One region of the Streptomyces sp. NPDC003248 genome, then DNA from elsewhere that is predicted to be linked to it. Evidence: riboswitches for the same ligand, from Rfam matches in the RefSeq annotation. Region 1 holds a riboswitch; each other region holds the start of a gene.
The links. Region 1 has a riboswitch for cobalamin ahead of ACZ3KJ_RS20435 (ABC transporter substrate-binding protein). Riboswitches for the same ligand answer to the same signal wherever they lie in the genome.

Region 1 (4,202 bases):
GTCCAGGGTTCACGCCTGCCGCAGGGGGTTTCCGGAGGATCTCCGCCGGCGTCCGTTCCCGGCAGCCGGCGCCGCCGGTCTCCCGCCCCGCGGCGCCGAGCGATCACACTGGTCCCGACAAGGAGCCCCGGGACCGGCGTCCTCGCCCGAGGCCGCGCCCGTTCCCGGGGCACGCCCGCCCGCACCACGGACCCGACACCCTGGGAGCGCCCATGCCGATAGATCCCTTCCTCGCCGGGAAGCTGCACCTGCTCGACGGCCTCGGCTGGGAGGACGCCGCGTCCGACCCGGAGGCGAGCGCCCGGCTCGCGGAGTACTACAGCGATCCCGGCGAGTGGAGCCTGCCGGACGTCTCGGTCGAGGACCACCTGGTCCCCGGGCCGCACGGCGAGGTGCCCGTCCGTGTGTACGCCCCGCGCGACGAGCCCCGCCGCGCGCTGCTGTGGCTGCACGGCGGCGGCTTCGCGGCCGGTGATCTCGACATGCCGGAAGCGCACACGGTCTCCGCCGAGCTGGCCGCCCGCGCCGGGGCCCTGGTGGTCTCCGTCGGATACCGGCTGGCGGTGGACGGCGTCCGCCACCCCGTCCCCGTCGACGACGCGCACGCCGCGTGGCTCTGGCTCCACGGATCCGGCCGGGCGCGCGGCCCCGTCGCCCTGGGCGGCGCGAGCGCGGGCGCGGCCCTCGCCCTGTCCACGGCGATCCGGCTGCGCGACCGGCACGAACCCCGCCCGGACACCCTGCTGCTGGCCTATCCCTTCGCCCACTTCCCGACCCCGGCCCTGGACGACGAGACGGCGGCGGCGATGCGGGACCTGCCGTCGCTCCTGCGGTTCACCACCGAGTCGATCGAGGGCATGGTGCGCAACTACGTCGGCCGTCTGACCGACCTGCCGGCGGACGCGATGCCCGGGGCGGCGAACCTGAACGACCTGCCCCCGACCGGTGTCGTCCTCTCCGAGTTCGACGACCTCCGGCCGTCCGGCGACCTCCTCGCCCGGCAACTGGACGAGTGCGGTGTCCCGGTCCGGACGTACCTGGCGGCGGGCATGACGCACGGCCACCTGAACCGCGGCCCCTCCCTCAAGGAGGTCGACCGGTCGCTCGACTTCTTCGCGAGCGTGCTCGCCGGCTGACGGGCCCGCCGTCGTCCCCGGCAGGTACCGGGTCCTCCTCCTCGTGCCGGAGGACCCGGGCGCGTCGGCCGACGAGGCCTCCTCTCCCCGGCCGCCACGCGGGCCCTCGTCACCCGCTTACCGGCCACCCCGGACACCGACGACTTCCTCGCGCTCCCGACGTCCTGAAGGCCCTGACCGACCGGCAAGGGGAGGTCACGGCGCTGGCCGCGCGCGGCGTGTCCAACGCCGAGATCGCCGACCGGCTCGCGCTGAGCCCGCTGACCGTCCGCGGCCACATCCAGCGGGCCATGAACGAACTCCACGCCCGCGACCGCGCCCAGCTCGTCGTCATCGTCTGCCAGAGCGGCCTGGTCACCCCGCACCCGCACGGTTGCCCCCACGGCGGCCGGTGACGCACGCGCGTCCGGCGCGAGCCGCGGCGGCACCGCGCTGCCCGCCGGCGCACCCGGCCGGCGACGGCGGGCCGGCTCACCGTGCCCGCGGCGCGTACATGATCACGGCCATGCCGGCGAGGCAGACCAGGGCGCCGACGACGTCGTAGCGGTCGGGACGGTAGCCGTCGGCGACCATGCCCCAGGCGATCGATCCGGCGACGAAGACACCGCCGTAGGCGGCGAGGATGCGGCCGAAGTTCTCGTCGGTCTGGAAGGTGGCCACGACGCCGTACAGGCCCAGCGCGATCACGCCCGCCCCGGCCCAGACCCAGCCCCTGTGCTCGCGGACGCCCTGCCAGACCAGCCAGGCCCCGCCGATCTCGAACAGGGCGGCGACGACGAACAGGGCGACGGAACGGGCGACAGTCATGGGGCGACCCTATCGACGGGCCTCTGCCGCGATCTCCGGCGGACCCCGAGGAGCCGTCGGGCCGCACACGCGCCCGACGCCGGGCGCCGGGTCCGGGACCGCTCGCGCGCCGGACACCAGCCGGCTCCGGGGCCGCCCGCGCGGCGGACGTCGGCTCCGGGACCGTCCGCGCGCCGGACGCCGGGGCCGAGCCCGCGGCGGACGCCGGACCGCCCGTGGACCGAACGCCTGCTTCCCGACCGCCCGTGAACCGGACGCCTGCTTCCCGACCGCCCGTGAGCCGGGCGCCTGCTTCCGGAGCGCACAGCACCGGGTGCCTGCTCCGGACCGTGCCCGCGGCCGATGCCGTGACCTGGCCGTACCGGCGGCTTGATAGCCTGCCGAGGCCAGTCGAGCCACATCCGAGGCCAGGGAATCCGGTGCGAATCCGGAGCTGACGCGCAGCGGTGAGGGGGACGGGCGGGGCACACATGCCACTGGGAAAGGGGACGGGCCGGCCGGCGGGCCGGCGCGGCACCGAACCGGGAAGGCGCCCCGCGCGGACGAACCCGAGTCCGAAGACCTGCTGGCACCGGCACGCCCCAGGGCGTGGCGGACGTCCGCAGGCCAGGCTCCGCGTACGAGCCCCGACACCCGAGGCATGCCCGTGCTCCGTTCCACACCGCCGCGCGCCCCGCGCACCGCGGCCCTCCTGCTCGCCCCCGCCCTCCTGCTCACCGCCTGCGCAGGCTCCGGCGCATCCGCCGCGGGCGGGGAGCGGGCCGCCGCCGGTTACCCGCGCACCATCGTCGACTGCGGTCACCGCGTCACGCTGGAGTCGGCACCCCGGCGGGCCGTCTCCCTCAATCAGGGCACCACCGAGATCCTGCTCTCCCTCGGCCTCCAGGACCGCATGGCCGGCACCGCCACCTGGACCGATCCGGTGCTGAAGGGACTGGAGAAGGCCAACGCCTCCGTGCCGCGGCTGGCCGAGAACAACCCGTCCTTCGAGAAGGTGCTGGACGCCGAACCGGACTTCGTCACCGCCTCGTTCGTCTCCACCCTCGGCAAGGGCGGCGTCGCCACGCGCGAGCAGTTCGAGAAGCTGGGCGTGCCCACCTACGTCTCGCCGTCCGACTGCTCCGAGGGCAAGGACAACGACAGCGGCGGCGACGGCTCCCGCAGCGAGCCGCTCACCCTCGACGCCGTGTACGGCGAGATACGCGACCTGGCCCGCGCCTTCGACGTCGAGGCGCGCGGCGAGAAGCTCGTGGCGCGCCTCCGGGAACGGGTCCGCGAGGCCACCGCCGGACTGGACGCCTCCGGCGTCTCCCTCATGTACTGGTTCGCCAACTCCGAGTCGCCCTACCTCGCCGGCTGCTGCGGCGCCCCCGGCGCCATCACCCGGGCCGTCGGCGCGGAGAACGCCTTCTCCGACACGCACGACGAATGGCCGCAGATCAACTGGGAGACGGTCGCCGACCGTGACCCCGACGTCATCGTCCTGGGCGACCTGACCCGCAGGTCGCAGACGGCGGAGACCGCCGCGGCCAAGATCCGCTTCCTGGAGACCGACGCCGCCACCCGCAACCTCACCGCCGTGAAGAAGAAGCGGTACGTCCTGCTCAGCGGCCAGGCCATGAACCCGTCGATCCGCACGGTCGAGGGCATCGAACAGGTCGCCGCCGGACTGCGCTCGTTCGGGCTCGCCGGGTGAGGCTGCGCGACACGCTCGTGACGGCCGGCGGCCTGCTCGTCCTCGCGGTCTCGGTCGCCGTCGCCGTGACGATCGGCCCGGCCGACATCTCCGCCTCGGACGTGTGGTGGTCGGTCGCCGCCCGTCTCGGGGCGGGGGAGAGCCGGCTGGCGCCGCTGCGCGACGGCATCGTCTGGAACCTGCGCATGCCCCGGACGATGCTCGCCGCCGTCTGCGGGGCGGGACTCGCGCTGTGCGGGGCGGTGATGCAGTCGCTGCTGCGCAACCCGCTCGCGGACCCCTTCGTGCTCGGGGTGTCCTCGGGGGCCTCCACCGGCGCGGTCGCCGTGGTCGTGCTCGGCGTGGGCGGCGGCGCGGTGTCCCTGTCGGGGGGCGCGTTCGCCGGGGCGCTGGTGTCCTTCGGGCTCGTCCTGCTGCTGAGCCACAGCCTCGGCGGCAGCACCGACCGCGTCGTCCTCTCCGGCGTCGCGGCGATGCAGCTGTTCTCCGCGCTGACCTCCTTCACCGTGCTCACCTCGGCCGACGCCGAGACGACCCGCGGTGTGCTGTTCTGGCTGCTCGGC
Region 2 (4,202 bases), on a different contig from region 1:
GATTCGACGAAAGGTTGATGTAGTGACCACCGTGAACGCACTGGTGACCGCCGAGCGCGCGCTGCGGGCAGCGGCTCCCCACGAGGTGCTCGACGCGGTCCGCGGCGTACTGCTCCGCCAGTACGCGGCGGACTCCGTCGAGCTGTACCTCGCCGACTACGGCCTGACCGTGCTGCAACCGGTATCCGAGCTGCCGCACACGGCGGAGCCGGTGTCGGTGCACGACGGCCCGGCCGGCCGGGCGTTCGGCGCGCAGGAGCCGTTCGTGGAATCGGTCGGGGACGGGCGGGTGCGGGTGCACCTGCCGGTCTCCGTGCGCGGCGACCGGCTCGGCGTGCTGACCGTGACCCTGCCGGAGCCGGCCGGCGACGTGCCGGCCGAACTCGCGGAGATCGCCCGGGCCCTCGGGCACGAGCTGGTCGTGGCCGACCGGGACACCGACCTCTATGTCCAGGCGAGACGCAAGGACCGGCTCACCCTGGCGGCCGAGATGCAGTGGCACCTGCTCCCGGGCCGGTCGTGCAGCCGCCCCGAGTTCGATCTGGGCGCGCAACTGGAGCCCGCCTACGCGGTCTTCGGCGACAACTACGACTGGTCGGTGACGGCCGACCGCCTGATGCTGTACGTCACCAACGGCATGGGCGAGGGCACGGAGGCGTCCCTGCTGACCGGCCTGGCCATCACCGCGCTGCGCAACGCCCGGCGGGCCGGGCTGTGCCTCGCCGACCAGGCGGCGCTCGCCGACCAGGCCGTGCACGCCCACTACCGGGGCCGCCGCTACCTGTCCGTCCTCATGCTCGACCTCGACCTCACGACGGGACGCGCCCGGGTGGTGGACGCCGGCTCCCCGCGGATGCTGAGGCTGCGCGACGGCCGTGTGGAACGGATCCCCCTCGACGCCCAGTTGCCGCTCGGCATGTTCGAGGAGACCGACTACGTGGAGCAGGAGGTGCGCGCCGAGCCCGGTGACCGCCTCGTCTTCGTCAGCGACGGCGTGCACGCGGTCTCCTCCCCCGGCGGAGAGACGTACGGCGACGCCCCCCTCGCCCGGGCGATCCAGGCCACCCGCCTGCTGCCCGCGGCCGAGGTACCGCACGCCGTCCTGCGCGAACTGAACCGCCACCGCGGCGAACGGACCCCGGAGGACGACGCCCTGGTGGTCTGTCTGGACTGGCGGGGGCGCTGATCCGGGAGAGCGGCGGGGGGCGGTGGGCCCGTCGGGCGCACCGGCGGGCGCGGGCGCGTCGTGTGCGGCAGACACGAGCCGGGGCGACACACGGCGAGCCGGGCGGCGTGCTTGGTCGGCTGTGCGCCGGGGTGTGAGCCGCCGCCCGCCGCTCGCGCGCCCCCGTTGCCGCTTGTCACCGCCCCGGTCCGCGCACTACTGTCACCACGCCTTGGTGAACGGGAAATCCGGTGTGATGCCGGTGCGGCCCTCGCCACTGTGATCGGGAAGTCCGGCTCCGGCCCTCGCGGGCAGCCACTGGGTCCTCGGACCCGGGAAGGCGGAGCACGGGCGGTGGTACCCGTCAGCCAGGAGACCGGCCAAGGCGCGTCAACCATCCACGAGGTGCTGGAGAGGGTCTGCTGAGCCATGCACATAGCCGAGGGTTTCCTTCCTCCGGCGCACGCGGTCGCCTGGGGCGTCGCGTCGGCGCCGTTCGTCGTCCACGGAGTCCGCGCACTGAGCCGTGAGGTGCGCGAGCACCCGGAGAGCACGCTTCTCCTCGGCGCCTCCGGGGCCTTCACGTTCGTCCTGTCCGCGCTCAAGCTGCCCTCGGTGACCGGCAGTTGCTCGCACCCCACCGGGACCGGCCTGGGCGCGATCCTCTTCCGGCCGCCGGTCATGACGGTGCTGGGCACCATCACCCTGCTCTTCCAGGCGCTGCTGCTCGCGCACGGCGGGCTGACCACGCTCGGCGCCAACGCCTTCTCGATGGCGATCGTCGGGCCCTGGGCCGGCTACGGCACGTACCGGCTGCTGCGGCGGTTCGCCGTGCCGCTGATGGTCACGGTGTTCTTCGGCGCGTTCGTCGCCGACCTGTCGACGTACTGCGTCACCAGCGTGCAGCTGGCGCTGGCGTTCCCCGACCCGGGCAGCGGGTTCCTGGGCGCGCTCGGCACGTTCGGCTCCGTCTTCGCCGTCACGCAGATCCCGCTCGCGGTGAGCGAGGGCCTGCTCACCGTCCTCGTGATGCGCCTGCTGGTGCAGTCCAGCAAGGGCGAACTGACCCGGCTCGGCGTGCTCGTCACCGGGCGGCGGTCGGCGCAGCCGACCGGGACGGAGGCGGTGGCCCGGTGAACCGCAACACGAGGATCAACGCCCTGCTGCTGCTCGTGGTGGTCGCCCTCGCGGTGCTGCCGCTGGCCCTGGGCCTGGGCGACGGCAAGAAGGAGCCGTTCGCGGGCTCCGACGCCGAGGCGGAGACGGCGATCACCGAGATCGACCCGGACTACGAGCCCTGGTTCTCCCCGCTGTACGAGCCGCCCTCCGGTGAGGTCGAGTCGGCGCTGTTCGCCGTCCAGGCCGCGCTGGGCGCGGGCGTCCTCGCCTACTACTTCGGCCTGCGCCGGGGCCGGCGGCAGGGCGAACAGCGGGCGAGGGCCCTGCCGGACGGCCCGGGGACCGCGCACCGGACGGTCCCGGACGCCGGCGCGGACGGCGCGGAGCGTGCGGAGGCGACCGCGCCGGCGGACGGCGCCCCCGGCGGCGCCGGGAAGTCCGCGCGCGGACGGGCCTGACCCTCGTGCTGCCGATCGACGCGGCGGCGCACAGCAGCCGCTGGCGCCGCCGCCACCCCGTGGACAAGGCCGTACTCGGACTCGGGCTGACCCTGCTCGCGATCTCCCTGCCGCCCTGGCCGGGCGCGGCCCTGGTGCTGGTGACGGCGCTCGCCGTGCTGCTGGGCCCGGCGGGAGTGCCGGCCCGCCGGCTGTGGCGCGCCTACCGGGTGCCGCTGGGCTTCTGCGCCACCGGTGCCCTGCCCCTGCTGGTCCGGGTGGGCGGGCCCGGCGCCTTCGTGGGCCTGGCCGACGGCGGGCCCGCGCGGGCCGGGGAGCTGATGCTGCGCACCTCGGCCGCCTCCCTCGGCGTGCTGCTGTTCGCGTTCACCACCCCCGTGTCCGACCTGCTGCCGCGGCTGGTGCGGGCCGGCGTGCCCGCGCCGGTCGTGGACGTCGCCCTGGTCACGTACCGCATGAGCTTCCTGCTGCTGGACTCCGTGCGGCGGATCCGGGAGGCCCAGGCGGCCCGGCTCGGGCACACCTCGCGGGCCGCCGAGTGGCGCTCCCTGGCGGGGCTCGGCGCCACCGCCTTCGTGCGGGCCTTCGACCGGGCTGCGCGCCTGCACGCCGGGCTCGCCGGACGCGGCTACGACGGCACCCTGCGCGTCCTGGTGCCCGAGGCCCGCGTCTCCGTCCGCTTCACGGCCGCGAGCTGCGCGCTCCTCGCAGCGGTGGCCGCCCTCACCCTCGTCCTGGAAGGCCCCCTGTCATGAGCGAGCCGGTGGCCCTGCGGGGCGTCTCCTTCGCGTACGAGGACGGCCCGGCCGTGCTCGACGGCCTCGACCTCGCGGTCCGCGAGGGCCGCGCGCTCGCCCTGCTCGGCCGCAACGGCAGCGGCAAGACGACCCTGATGCGGCTGCTCAGCGGCGGGCTGCGGCCGCGCGCCGGGACGGTGACGGTCGACGGGCGGCCGGTGGCGTACGACCGCAAGGGGCTGACCGGGCTGCGGACGACCGTCCAGCTGGTGGTGCAGGACCCGGACGACCAGCTGTTCGCCGCGTCCGTCGCGCAGGACGTGTCGTTCGGGCCGCTCAACCTCGGTCTGCCCGACCCCGAGGTACGGGCCCGGGTGGCGGAGGCGCTCGCCGCCCTGGACATCACCGCCCTCGCCGACCGGCCCACGCATCTGCTCTCCTACGGGCAGCGCAAGCGGACCGCGATCGCGGGCGCCGTCGCGATGCGGCCGCGCGTGCTCGTCCTCGACGAGCCGACCGCCGGACTCGACCCGGACGGCCAGGAGCGCCTCCTGGCCACGCTCGACGCCCTGCGCGCCGCCGGCACCACGGTCGTGATGGCCACGCACGACGTCGACCTGGCCCTGCGCTGGGCCGACGACGCGGCCCTCCTCACCCCGTCCGGCGTCCACACCGGGCCCGCCGCCCCGACCCTGGCCCGCGCCGACCTGCTCCGCGCGGCGG
Region 3 (4,202 bases), on a different contig from region 1:
GCTGTTCGATCAGGTCGCCGAGCCGGTCGAGCTGCTCCTCGCGCAGCGCGGCGAACGAGGTGCCGGCGGCGGGCACGAAACGACGGCCCGCGGCGGCCGCCACCTCGCGCAGGAAGGCCCGCCGGAATCCGTCCGACTCCAGCGAACCGTGCCAGTGCGTGCCCCAGGTCTGCCCGACCCGGCAGCCGTCGAGGAAGGGCTCCCCGCCCAGGACCTCGGCGACCCCGTGGTGGATCTCGTAGCCCTCGACCGGCTCCCCGAGGGCTTCCCCGACGGGCCGGGTGAGGGTCTTCTCCCGGGCGAAGCGCACGCGCACGGGGAGGACGCCGAGCCCGGCCACCCGCCCCCTGCGGCTCTCGACCTCGTCGTCGATGCGCTCGCCGAGGAGCTGGAAGCCGCCGCAGATGCCGAGGACGGGCCGCTGTTCGGCCGCCCTGCGGATCAGGGCGTCGGCCAGTCCCCGCTCCCGCAGCCACTCCAGCGCCCGCACGGTCCCCCGGGTGCCGGGCACGATCACGAGGTCGGCGTCCGCCAGCTCCTCCGGCCGGTCGACGAACCGCACCACGACGCCCGGTTCGGCGGCCAGCGCGTCGACGTCGGTGAAGTTGGACATCAGCGGGACCGCGCAGACGGCGACCCGCAGCACGTCCTCCCCCACGGGAGGGGCGACGGCCGACTCCCGGACCGTGCCGCGCAGCGACACCCGCAGCCCGTCCTCCTCGTCGATGCCGAGCCCGTGGCGGAACGGCAGCACCCCGTACGTGCGCCGCCCGGTCAGCCCGTGCAGCATGTCCAGGCCCGGATCCAGCAGCGAGACGTCGCCGCGGAACTTGTTGACGAGGAACCCGGCGACGAGCGCCTGGTCCTCGGGGGAGAGCAGGGCGACGGTCCCGAAGAACGAGGCGAAGACGCCGCCCCGGTCGATGTCGCCGACGACGAGCACGGGCAGCCCGGCGCCCCGCGCGATCCCCATGTTCACGATGTCCGTCCGCCGCAGGTTGATCTCGGCGGGAGAACCGGCCCCCTCACAGATCACCGCGTCATATGTGCCCCGCAACGTGTCGAGGCACTCCAGCACGGTCCCGAGGAGCTGCCGCTGCCGCCCCCCGTGGTACCCGCGGGCGCTCATCTCGCCGACCGGCTTCCCGAGCAGCACGACCTGGCTGCTCTGCTCACCGCCGGGCTTGAGCAGCACGGGGTTCATCAGCGCGGTCGGCTCCACCCGGCACGCCTGGGCCTGCATGGCCTGCGCGCGTCCGATCTCGGCGCCCTCCCGCGTCACGAACGAGTTCAGCGACATGTTCTGCGCCTTGAAGGGCGCGACCTTCACTCCCTGCCGCACCAGCCACCGGCAGATCCCGGCGGTGACGACGCTCTTGCCGGCGTCGGAGGTGGTGCCGGCGACGAGGAGACCCCCGCTCATGACGTACGCCCCTTCGCGACGAGGCGCGCGGCGACGGTGACGCCGAGCGCGAGGAGGCCGACGCGGCGGGAGAGCCGCGCGGCGCGTTCGATGTCCGGCGCGGCCACGGGCCGCCCGGCCGCCCCGTTGAGCACGGGCCGGTGCTCGACCCGGCCGCCGTAGGACAGGGTCCCGCCCAGCCGCACCCCGAGGGCGCCGGCGAAGGAGGCCTCCACCGGACCGGCGTTCGGGCTGGGGTGCTTGCGCGCGTCGGCCCGCCAGGCCCGTACGGCCCCGCGGGGGTCGTCCCCGGCGACGGCGGCGAGGGCGGCCGTCAGCCGTGCCCCCGGCCAGCCGGCGAGGTCGTCCAGGCGCGCCGAGGCCCAGCCGTAGCGGCGGTGACGCGGCGACCGGTGGCCGACCATGGCGTCGAGGGTGTTGACGGCCCGGAAGCCGAGCAGTCCGGGCACGCCGCCCACGGCGCCCCACACCAGTGCCCCCACCACCGCGTCGGAGGTGTTTTCGGCGACGGACTCGACGACGGCGCGGGCGATCCCGTCGGCGTCCAGGGCCTGCGGATCCCGCCCGCACAGGTGCGGCAGCCGGGCCCGCGCGCCCTCGACGTCCCCCGCCTCCAGACACCGCCCGATGGTCCGGGCCTCGCGCACGAGGGAGGTCCCGCCGACGACGGCCCAGGTGGCGGTGGCGGTCAGGGCGACGGAGGCGGCGGCCGACGACCGGACGGCGCGGGCGGCGCCGGCGCCCAGGGCCACGGCCCCGCCGACGCACACGGCGGTGTGCAGCGCGCCCCACCCGCGGTGGTCGTGCCACAGCACCCGCTCCACGCCGGCCGCGGCCCGCCCGAACACGGCGACCGGATGTCCCCGGCGCGGATCGCCGAAGAGCAGGTCCCCCAGGAGGCCGGCGGCGGCGCCGTACGCGTGAACGCGATCGGCACCCATCGGCTCAGCCGGCCGTGGGGTCGGGCAACGACCGGGTACGTGACCTCGAACGGCAGCCGAGCATGGCGTATGTCCTCACTCAGGGTGTCCACGCCCTGGTTCGACGAGACCGGCGACGAGAGTTCCTGGCTCCCGGGGGTGTCTACCCCGGTGACAGTGGCGGGACCGCGCCGGATTCACACCGGCTTCCTCTTCCTGTCGCCGTACATGGCTCCGGCAGTCCACCACGGGCCCGGAACGGCCGTCAACTTGGTGTTGACCTGCACGGGGAGAGTGTGCAGAACCCCACACCGGCGGTCCGGGACGGCCCGTCGCGGACGTGCGTCCGCCCCGTCGGACCGCCGGTGGGACGGCCGCCGACAGGGCGGGGGGTGGGAGGGACGGAAGGGGGAGGAGAGGGGGCGGGGGAGGGGCGGGGGCCCGTGGTGCGTGAAGGGCCGGAGACCCTCGGTGTGTGGCTCAGGCCACGATCAGCGAGATGCCGTACGCCACCGCGGCCGCACACGCCGCGAAGCAGGCGTACGCCCCGGTGACCGCGAGCGCGGCCGTCCCGCCCTGCGCCGCGGCCCGCTCGCGCCGCGACAGGCCCATGATGCCGAGGGTGAACAGCGCCACCAGGGCCACCGTGACCACGAGGCTGACGCCGAAGACGGAGCCCAGGGCCGCCCAGTCGATCTTCATGATGCTTCTCTTCCTTCGTGCCGGGTGGGCGGGCTCAGGCGGCGGGAGCCGTCGGCTCGGTGGCGATGGCCGGTGCGGCCGGCGACGGGACGGCGGCGGCCGGCCCGTCCGGGACCGTGCCCGCCGGGGGCGGGGTGACGGCCGCGATCGCCGTGGTGACCACGCCGGCCGGCTCGTCGGACCCGTTGACGTTCGACGCGTCCACGACCTCGTGCCGGGACTTCTTCCAGATCGCGGCGCTGGAGGCGACCAGGAAGACCGCGACGAGGCCCGTGCCCCAGGCGCCGAAGCCGGTGACGTACTCGGCGAGCGCGCCGACGACGGCCGCGGCCGGCAGGGTCAGGCCCCAGGCGACGAACATCCGGGTGGCCGTCGACCAGCGGACGACGCCGCCCTTGCGGCCCAGCCCCGCGCCCATCACCGCGCCGGAGACCGAGTGCGTGGTGGAGAGGGAGAAGCCGAGGTGGGAGGAGGCGAGGATGACGGTGGCCGCGCTGGTCTGGGCGGCGAAGCCCTGCTGCGGCTGGAGGTCGGTCAGGCCCTTGCCCATGGTGCGGATGATGCGCCAGCCGCCCAGGTAGGTGCCGAGCGCGATGGCGAGGCCCGCGGAGAGGATGACCCACAGCGGCGGGTCGGAGTCGGGGGCGACGGCGCCGCCGGCGACCAGGGCGAGGGTGATGATGCCCATCGTCTTCTGCGCGTCGTTGGTGCCGTGGGCGAGGGAGACCAGGCCCGCCGAGGCGATCTGGCCGGCCCGGTAGCCCTTCTCGGCCGCCTTGCCGTCGGCCTTCCGGCCGAGCGTGTACGACAGGCGGGTGGCGAACATCGCGGCGACGCCGGCCACGATCGGGGCGGCGACCGCCGGGAGCAGCACCTTGGTGACGAGCACGTCGCCGTGGACCGCGCCGACGCCCGCCGAGGCGATGGTGGCGCCGACCAGACCGCCCATGAGGGCGTGCGAGGAACTGGAGGGGAGTCCGACCAGCCAGGTCAGGAGGTTCCAGAGGATCGCGCCGACCAGGGCGGCGAAGATGACCTCGGGACGGATGCCGGTCTCGTCGACGAGACCCTTGGAGATCGTGTTGGCGACCTCCACCGAGAGGAATGCGCCTACAAGGTTGAGCACGGCGGACATGGCCACCGCGACCTTGGGCTTG
Region 4 (4,202 bases), on a different contig from region 1:
CCGGAAGCGGGCCGTTGCGCTCGGCGAGGTCGGCGGAGGCCTCGTACGCGGCGAGCATGACGCGCTCGGCGATCCGGGTGGAGAGGGCCTTGGCCTCGGGGGAGTCGAAGGGCAGGCGCAGCTTGAAGAAGACGTCCTGGAGGCCCATCGCGCCGAGGCCGACCGGGCGCCACCGGGCGTTGGAGCGGCCCGCCTGCTCGGTCGGGTAGAAGTTGATGTCGACGACGCGGTCGAGGAAGGTGACGGCGGTGCGGACGGTGTCGTCCAGCCGCTGCCAGTCGATGCCGTCGCCGTCGACGAAGGCGCCCAGGTTCACCGATCCCAGGTTGCAGACCGCCGTCTCCCCGTCGTCGGTGACCTCCAGGATCTCCGTGCAGAGGTTGGAGGAGTGCACGACGTGGCCCGGCGTCGCGGTCTGGTTGGCGGTGCGGTTGGCGGCGTCCTTGAAGGTCATCCAGCCGTTGCCGGTCTGCGCGAGGGTGCGCATCATCCGGCCGTACAGCTCGCGCGCCGGGATCGTCCTCCGCGCCAGGCCCGCCGCCTCGGCCCCGCGGTAGGCCGCGTCGAACTCCTCGCCCCACAGGTCGACCAGCTCGGGCACGTCGGAGGGGGAGAAGAGGGACCACTGCGCGTCGGCGTTCACCCGGCGCATGAACTCGTCGGGGATCCAGTGCGCGAGGTTCAGGTTGTGCGTACGGCGGGCGTCCTCACCGGTGTTGTCGCGCAGCTCCAGGAACTCCTCGATGTCCGCGTGCCAGGTCTCCAGGTAGACCGCGGCCGCGCCCTTGCGCCGGCCGCCCTGGTTCACGGCGGCGACGGAGGCGTCGAGGGTCTTCAGGAACGGGACGATGCCGTTGGAGTGCCCGTTGGTGCCGCGGATGAGGGAGCCGCGGGAGCGGATCCGGGAGTACGACAGCCCGATGCCGCCGGCGTGCTTGGAGAGGCGGGCGACCTGGTGGTAGCGGTCGTAGAGCGAGTCCAGCTCGTCCTTGGGGGAGTCGAGGAGGTAGCACGACGACATCTGGGGGTGCCGGGTGCCGGAGTTGAAGAGCGTGGGGGAGGAGGGGAGGTAGTCGAGGCGGCTCATGAGCCCGTAGAGCGCGGCGACTTCGTCCACGGCCCGCGTGGTGTCGTCCTCGGCGAGTCCGGCGGCGACGCGCAGCAGGAAGTGCTGGGGCGTCTCGACGACCTTGCGGGTGATCGGGTGGCGCAGGAGGTAGCGGCTGTGCAGGGTGCGCAGGCCGAAGTACCCGAAGCGGTCGTCGGCGTGCGGGTCGACCAGCGCGTCGAGCCGCGCGCCGTGCAGCGTGACGAACGCGGCCGTCCGGTCGGAGATCAGCCCCTCCCGGTGTCCCACGGCGACGGACCCGGTGAAGGAGGTCACGCCCTGGGAGGCGGCCTCGGCGCGGATGCCGAGGGTGAGCAGACGGGCGGCCAGCCGGGAGTAGGCGGGGTCCTCGGAGATGAGCCCGGCGGCCGCCTCCGTGGCCAGCTCGCGCAGTTCCGTCTCGTCCGCCCGCGCGGAGCGGCCCCGCAGGGCGGCGGCGGCGACCCGGCCCGGGTCGGCGTCGGGCAGGTCGGCGGTCAGCTCGGTCAGGGTCCGCAGCAGTGCGGTACCGGGGCCGTCGGTGTCCTGCGGGCCGGCTGAAGCCGGATCGGCTGGCGCGATGGTCACGTGGGGCTCTCCCTCGCTCGGCAAGGGGCCTGGCGGAGGGCAGGGGGCAGCACACGAGCGCGCACGGCGTCGCGTCCACCGGCCCACTCCACGAGGCCCGGACGTCAAGGCACCCGAGCCGGACGGCCGGGCGCACTGTCGGCAGGTCCTCGGACTGGACGGGTGGGCGCACATGGGTAGGGGCGCACACGAGTACACCGTTGCGGGACAGTTCCGGATTCGCACCGGATTCCCCTGCGGCGACAGCGAGCACGAGCATACATCTTGTGCTCGCCCGTCACGCCACCCCCAGATGTTGTGTTGCCGGTGATCTCAGAGCGTCAACCGGTAGGTCAGCAGAGTGAGGTCGTCCAGGTGCGGCACGGGATTCCAGTCCCGCTCGGGTGTGCGGACGAAGCCCAGCCGCTCGTAGAGCCGGTGGGCGGTGCGCATGGCCCGCTGGCTCGACAGCACGACGGCCGTGCAGCCCCGCGTGGTCCGCGCACGCTCCACACAGGCCCGCACGAGGGCCTCGCCGGCGCCCCGGCCGCGCTGCTCACGGGCGACCGCCAGCGCGCGGATCTCGGCCTCGCCGGGGCGGGCGATGTCGGCGACGGGCCCGGGGCCCGGTACGAAGGTGACCCCGCCCAGGAGCAGGTCGCCCGCCACGGCCACGAGGACGGTGGCGGCGGCCGCCCGCGCGGCCACGTCCTTCAGCACGGGCAGGTACGCGTCGCCCTCGCCGTGGTCGAGGAGTCCGTCGTCGAGATAGGCGCGGGCGGTCAGGTCGCCGAGGCCGGCGTGCTCGGAGGGTTCCGCTTCCCGGATCCGTAGGTCCATGGCGCGCAGTGTGCCCCACGCACACGACGGTGGGCCGCCGGATTTCTCCGCCGGCCCACCGAGAGCTCCGCCGCGTGCGACGTTCCGGCTAGTGGGACGTTCCGGCGGTCGCCGGCGGCAGCTCCACCTGGACGCCCGGGTCGCCGGCGTCCGCCGTGTAGTCCTCCGGGCTCGTCTCGTCGACGCCCTCCGGGGCCTTCAGCGCCTTCAGCACGAAGGTCAGGACCACCGTCACCACCACGTTCAGCACGAACGCCGTCAGACCGATGTACCCGATCTCGCCGATGCCGGGGATCTCCTTCGCCGACCCGCCGAAGTGCTTCTGGGTGGGGGAGGCCACGCCGTACGCGGCGAGCGTGCCGTAGAGCATGCCGGCGGCCCAGCCCGCGAGCAGCGCCCAGCGGTGGAACCAGCGGGTGAACAGGCCGCCGACCAGGGCCGGGAAGGTCTGGAGGATCCAGATGCCGCCGAGGAGCTGGAAGTTGATGGCGACCGTCTTGTCCATCGTCAGGACGAACGCCAGGGCGCCCACCTTCACCAGCAGCGAGACCAGCTTGGAGACGCGGGTCTCCTCCTTGGGCGTCGCGTCCGGCTTGATGAAGTCCTTGTAGATGTTGCGGGTGAACAGGTTCGCGGCCGCGATGGACATGATCGCCGCCGGGACCAGCGCGCCGATGCCGATCGCGGCGAAGGCCACGCCCGCGAACCAGGCCGGGAACATGTCCTCGAACAGCTGCGGGATGGCCAGCTGCCCGTTGGTGACCTTGATCCCGGCCGCGATCGCCATGAAGCCCAGCAGGGCCAGCAGGCCGAGCATCAGGGAGTACAGCGGCAGGATCGTGGTGTTGCGGCGGATCACCTCACGGCTCTTGGAGGACAGCGTCGCGGTGATCGAGTGCGGGTACATGAAGAGCGCCAGCGCGGAGCCCAGGGCCAGCGTGGCGTACGTCCACTGACCCGCCTCGGCCGGCGCCAGCGCGCCCCGCGGCTTGCCCGTCGCCGGGTTGGTCTGCGCGAACGCGTCACCCGCCTTGGCGAAGACGTCGTCGAACCCGCCCAGCTTGATCGGGATGTAGATGATCGCCACCGCGATCACGATGTAGATCAGCGTGTCCTTCACGAACGCGATCAGGGCGGGGGCGCGCAGCCCCGACGAGTAGGTGTACGCGGCCAGCACGCCGAAGGCGAGCAGCAGCGGCAGGTCCTTGACGAACCAGTTGGTGTTCTCGCCGCCGCCGACTCCCATCACGTCCAGCACGGCCTGGATGCCGACGAGCTGGAGCGCGATGTACGGCATGGTCGCGAGGATGCCGGTGACGGCCACGGCCAGCGACAGGCCCTTGGAGCCGAACCGGCCGCGCACGAAGTCCGAGGTGGTGACGTACCCGTGCTTGTGCGAGACCGACCACAGGCGCGGCAGGAAGGTGAAGATCAGCGGGTAGATGAGGATCGTGTAGGGGACCGCGAAGAAGCCGGACGCGCCGGCCGCGTAGATCGCCGCCGGGACCGCCACGAACGTGTAGGCCGTGTACAGGTCGCCGCCCAGCAGGAACCAGGTGATCCAGGTGCCGAACGACCGGCCGCCCAGCCCCCATTCGTCGAGGCTGTGCTCGTTCTCGGCCCGGCGCCAGCGGGCCGCGAGGAAGCCCATGACGGTCACGGCCAGGAAGAAGAAGACGAAGACGGCGAGTGCGACGCCGTTCACCTC

Region 2: linked by a shared signal. The riboswitch ahead of ACZ3KJ_RS19530 (energy-coupling factor ABC transporter permease) and the one ahead of ACZ3KJ_RS20435 (ABC transporter substrate-binding protein) in region 1 are both predicted to bind cobalamin.
Region 3: linked by a shared signal. The riboswitch ahead of ACZ3KJ_RS30280 (cobalamin biosynthesis protein) and the one ahead of ACZ3KJ_RS20435 (ABC transporter substrate-binding protein) in region 1 are both predicted to bind cobalamin.
Region 4: linked by a shared signal. The riboswitch ahead of ACZ3KJ_RS13350 (ribonucleoside-diphosphate reductase subunit alpha) and the one ahead of ACZ3KJ_RS20435 (ABC transporter substrate-binding protein) in region 1 are both predicted to bind cobalamin.

What each region holds. Positions count from the first base shown of each region.
Region 1 covers NZ_JBVHDT010000008.1:98,015-102,216, reverse strand. The annotation lists gene ACZ3KJ_RS20450 (alpha/beta hydrolase fold domain-containing protein) at 213-1,136, shown strand; partial or broken gene ACZ3KJ_RS20445 (response regulator transcription factor) at 1,215-1,531, shown strand; gene ACZ3KJ_RS20440 (YnfA family protein) at 1,608-1,943, opposite strand; cobalamin riboswitch at 2,314-2,527, shown strand; gene ACZ3KJ_RS20435 (ABC transporter substrate-binding protein) at 2,584-3,639, shown strand; gene ACZ3KJ_RS20430 (FecCD family ABC transporter permease) at 3,636-4,202, shown strand, end outside.
Region 2 covers NZ_JBVHDT010000007.1:344,262-348,463, forward strand. The annotation lists gene ACZ3KJ_RS19525 (PP2C family protein-serine/threonine phosphatase) at 44-1,186, shown strand; cobalamin riboswitch at 1,382-1,564, shown strand; gene ACZ3KJ_RS19530 (energy-coupling factor ABC transporter permease) at 1,595-2,302, shown strand; gene ACZ3KJ_RS19535 (energy-coupling factor ABC transporter substrate-binding protein) at 2,299-2,742, shown strand; gene cbiQ (cobalt ECF transporter T component CbiQ) at 2,748-3,497, shown strand; gene ACZ3KJ_RS19545 (energy-coupling factor ABC transporter ATP-binding protein) at 3,494-4,202, shown strand, end outside.
Region 3 covers NZ_JBVHDT010000017.1:98,001-102,202, forward strand. The annotation lists gene ACZ3KJ_RS30275 (cobyric acid synthase) at 1-1,423, opposite strand, end outside; gene ACZ3KJ_RS30280 (cobalamin biosynthesis protein) at 1,420-2,364, opposite strand; cobalamin riboswitch at 2,465-2,605, opposite strand; gene ACZ3KJ_RS30285 (hypothetical protein) at 2,824-3,045, opposite strand; gene ACZ3KJ_RS30290 (inorganic phosphate transporter) at 3,080-4,202, opposite strand, start outside.
Region 4 covers NZ_JBVHDT010000004.1:374,400-378,601, reverse strand. The annotation lists gene ACZ3KJ_RS13350 (ribonucleoside-diphosphate reductase subunit alpha) at 1-1,675, opposite strand, end outside; cobalamin riboswitch at 1,799-1,934, opposite strand; gene ACZ3KJ_RS13345 (GNAT family N-acetyltransferase) at 1,988-2,494, opposite strand; gene mctP (monocarboxylate uptake permease MctP) at 2,583-4,202, opposite strand, start outside.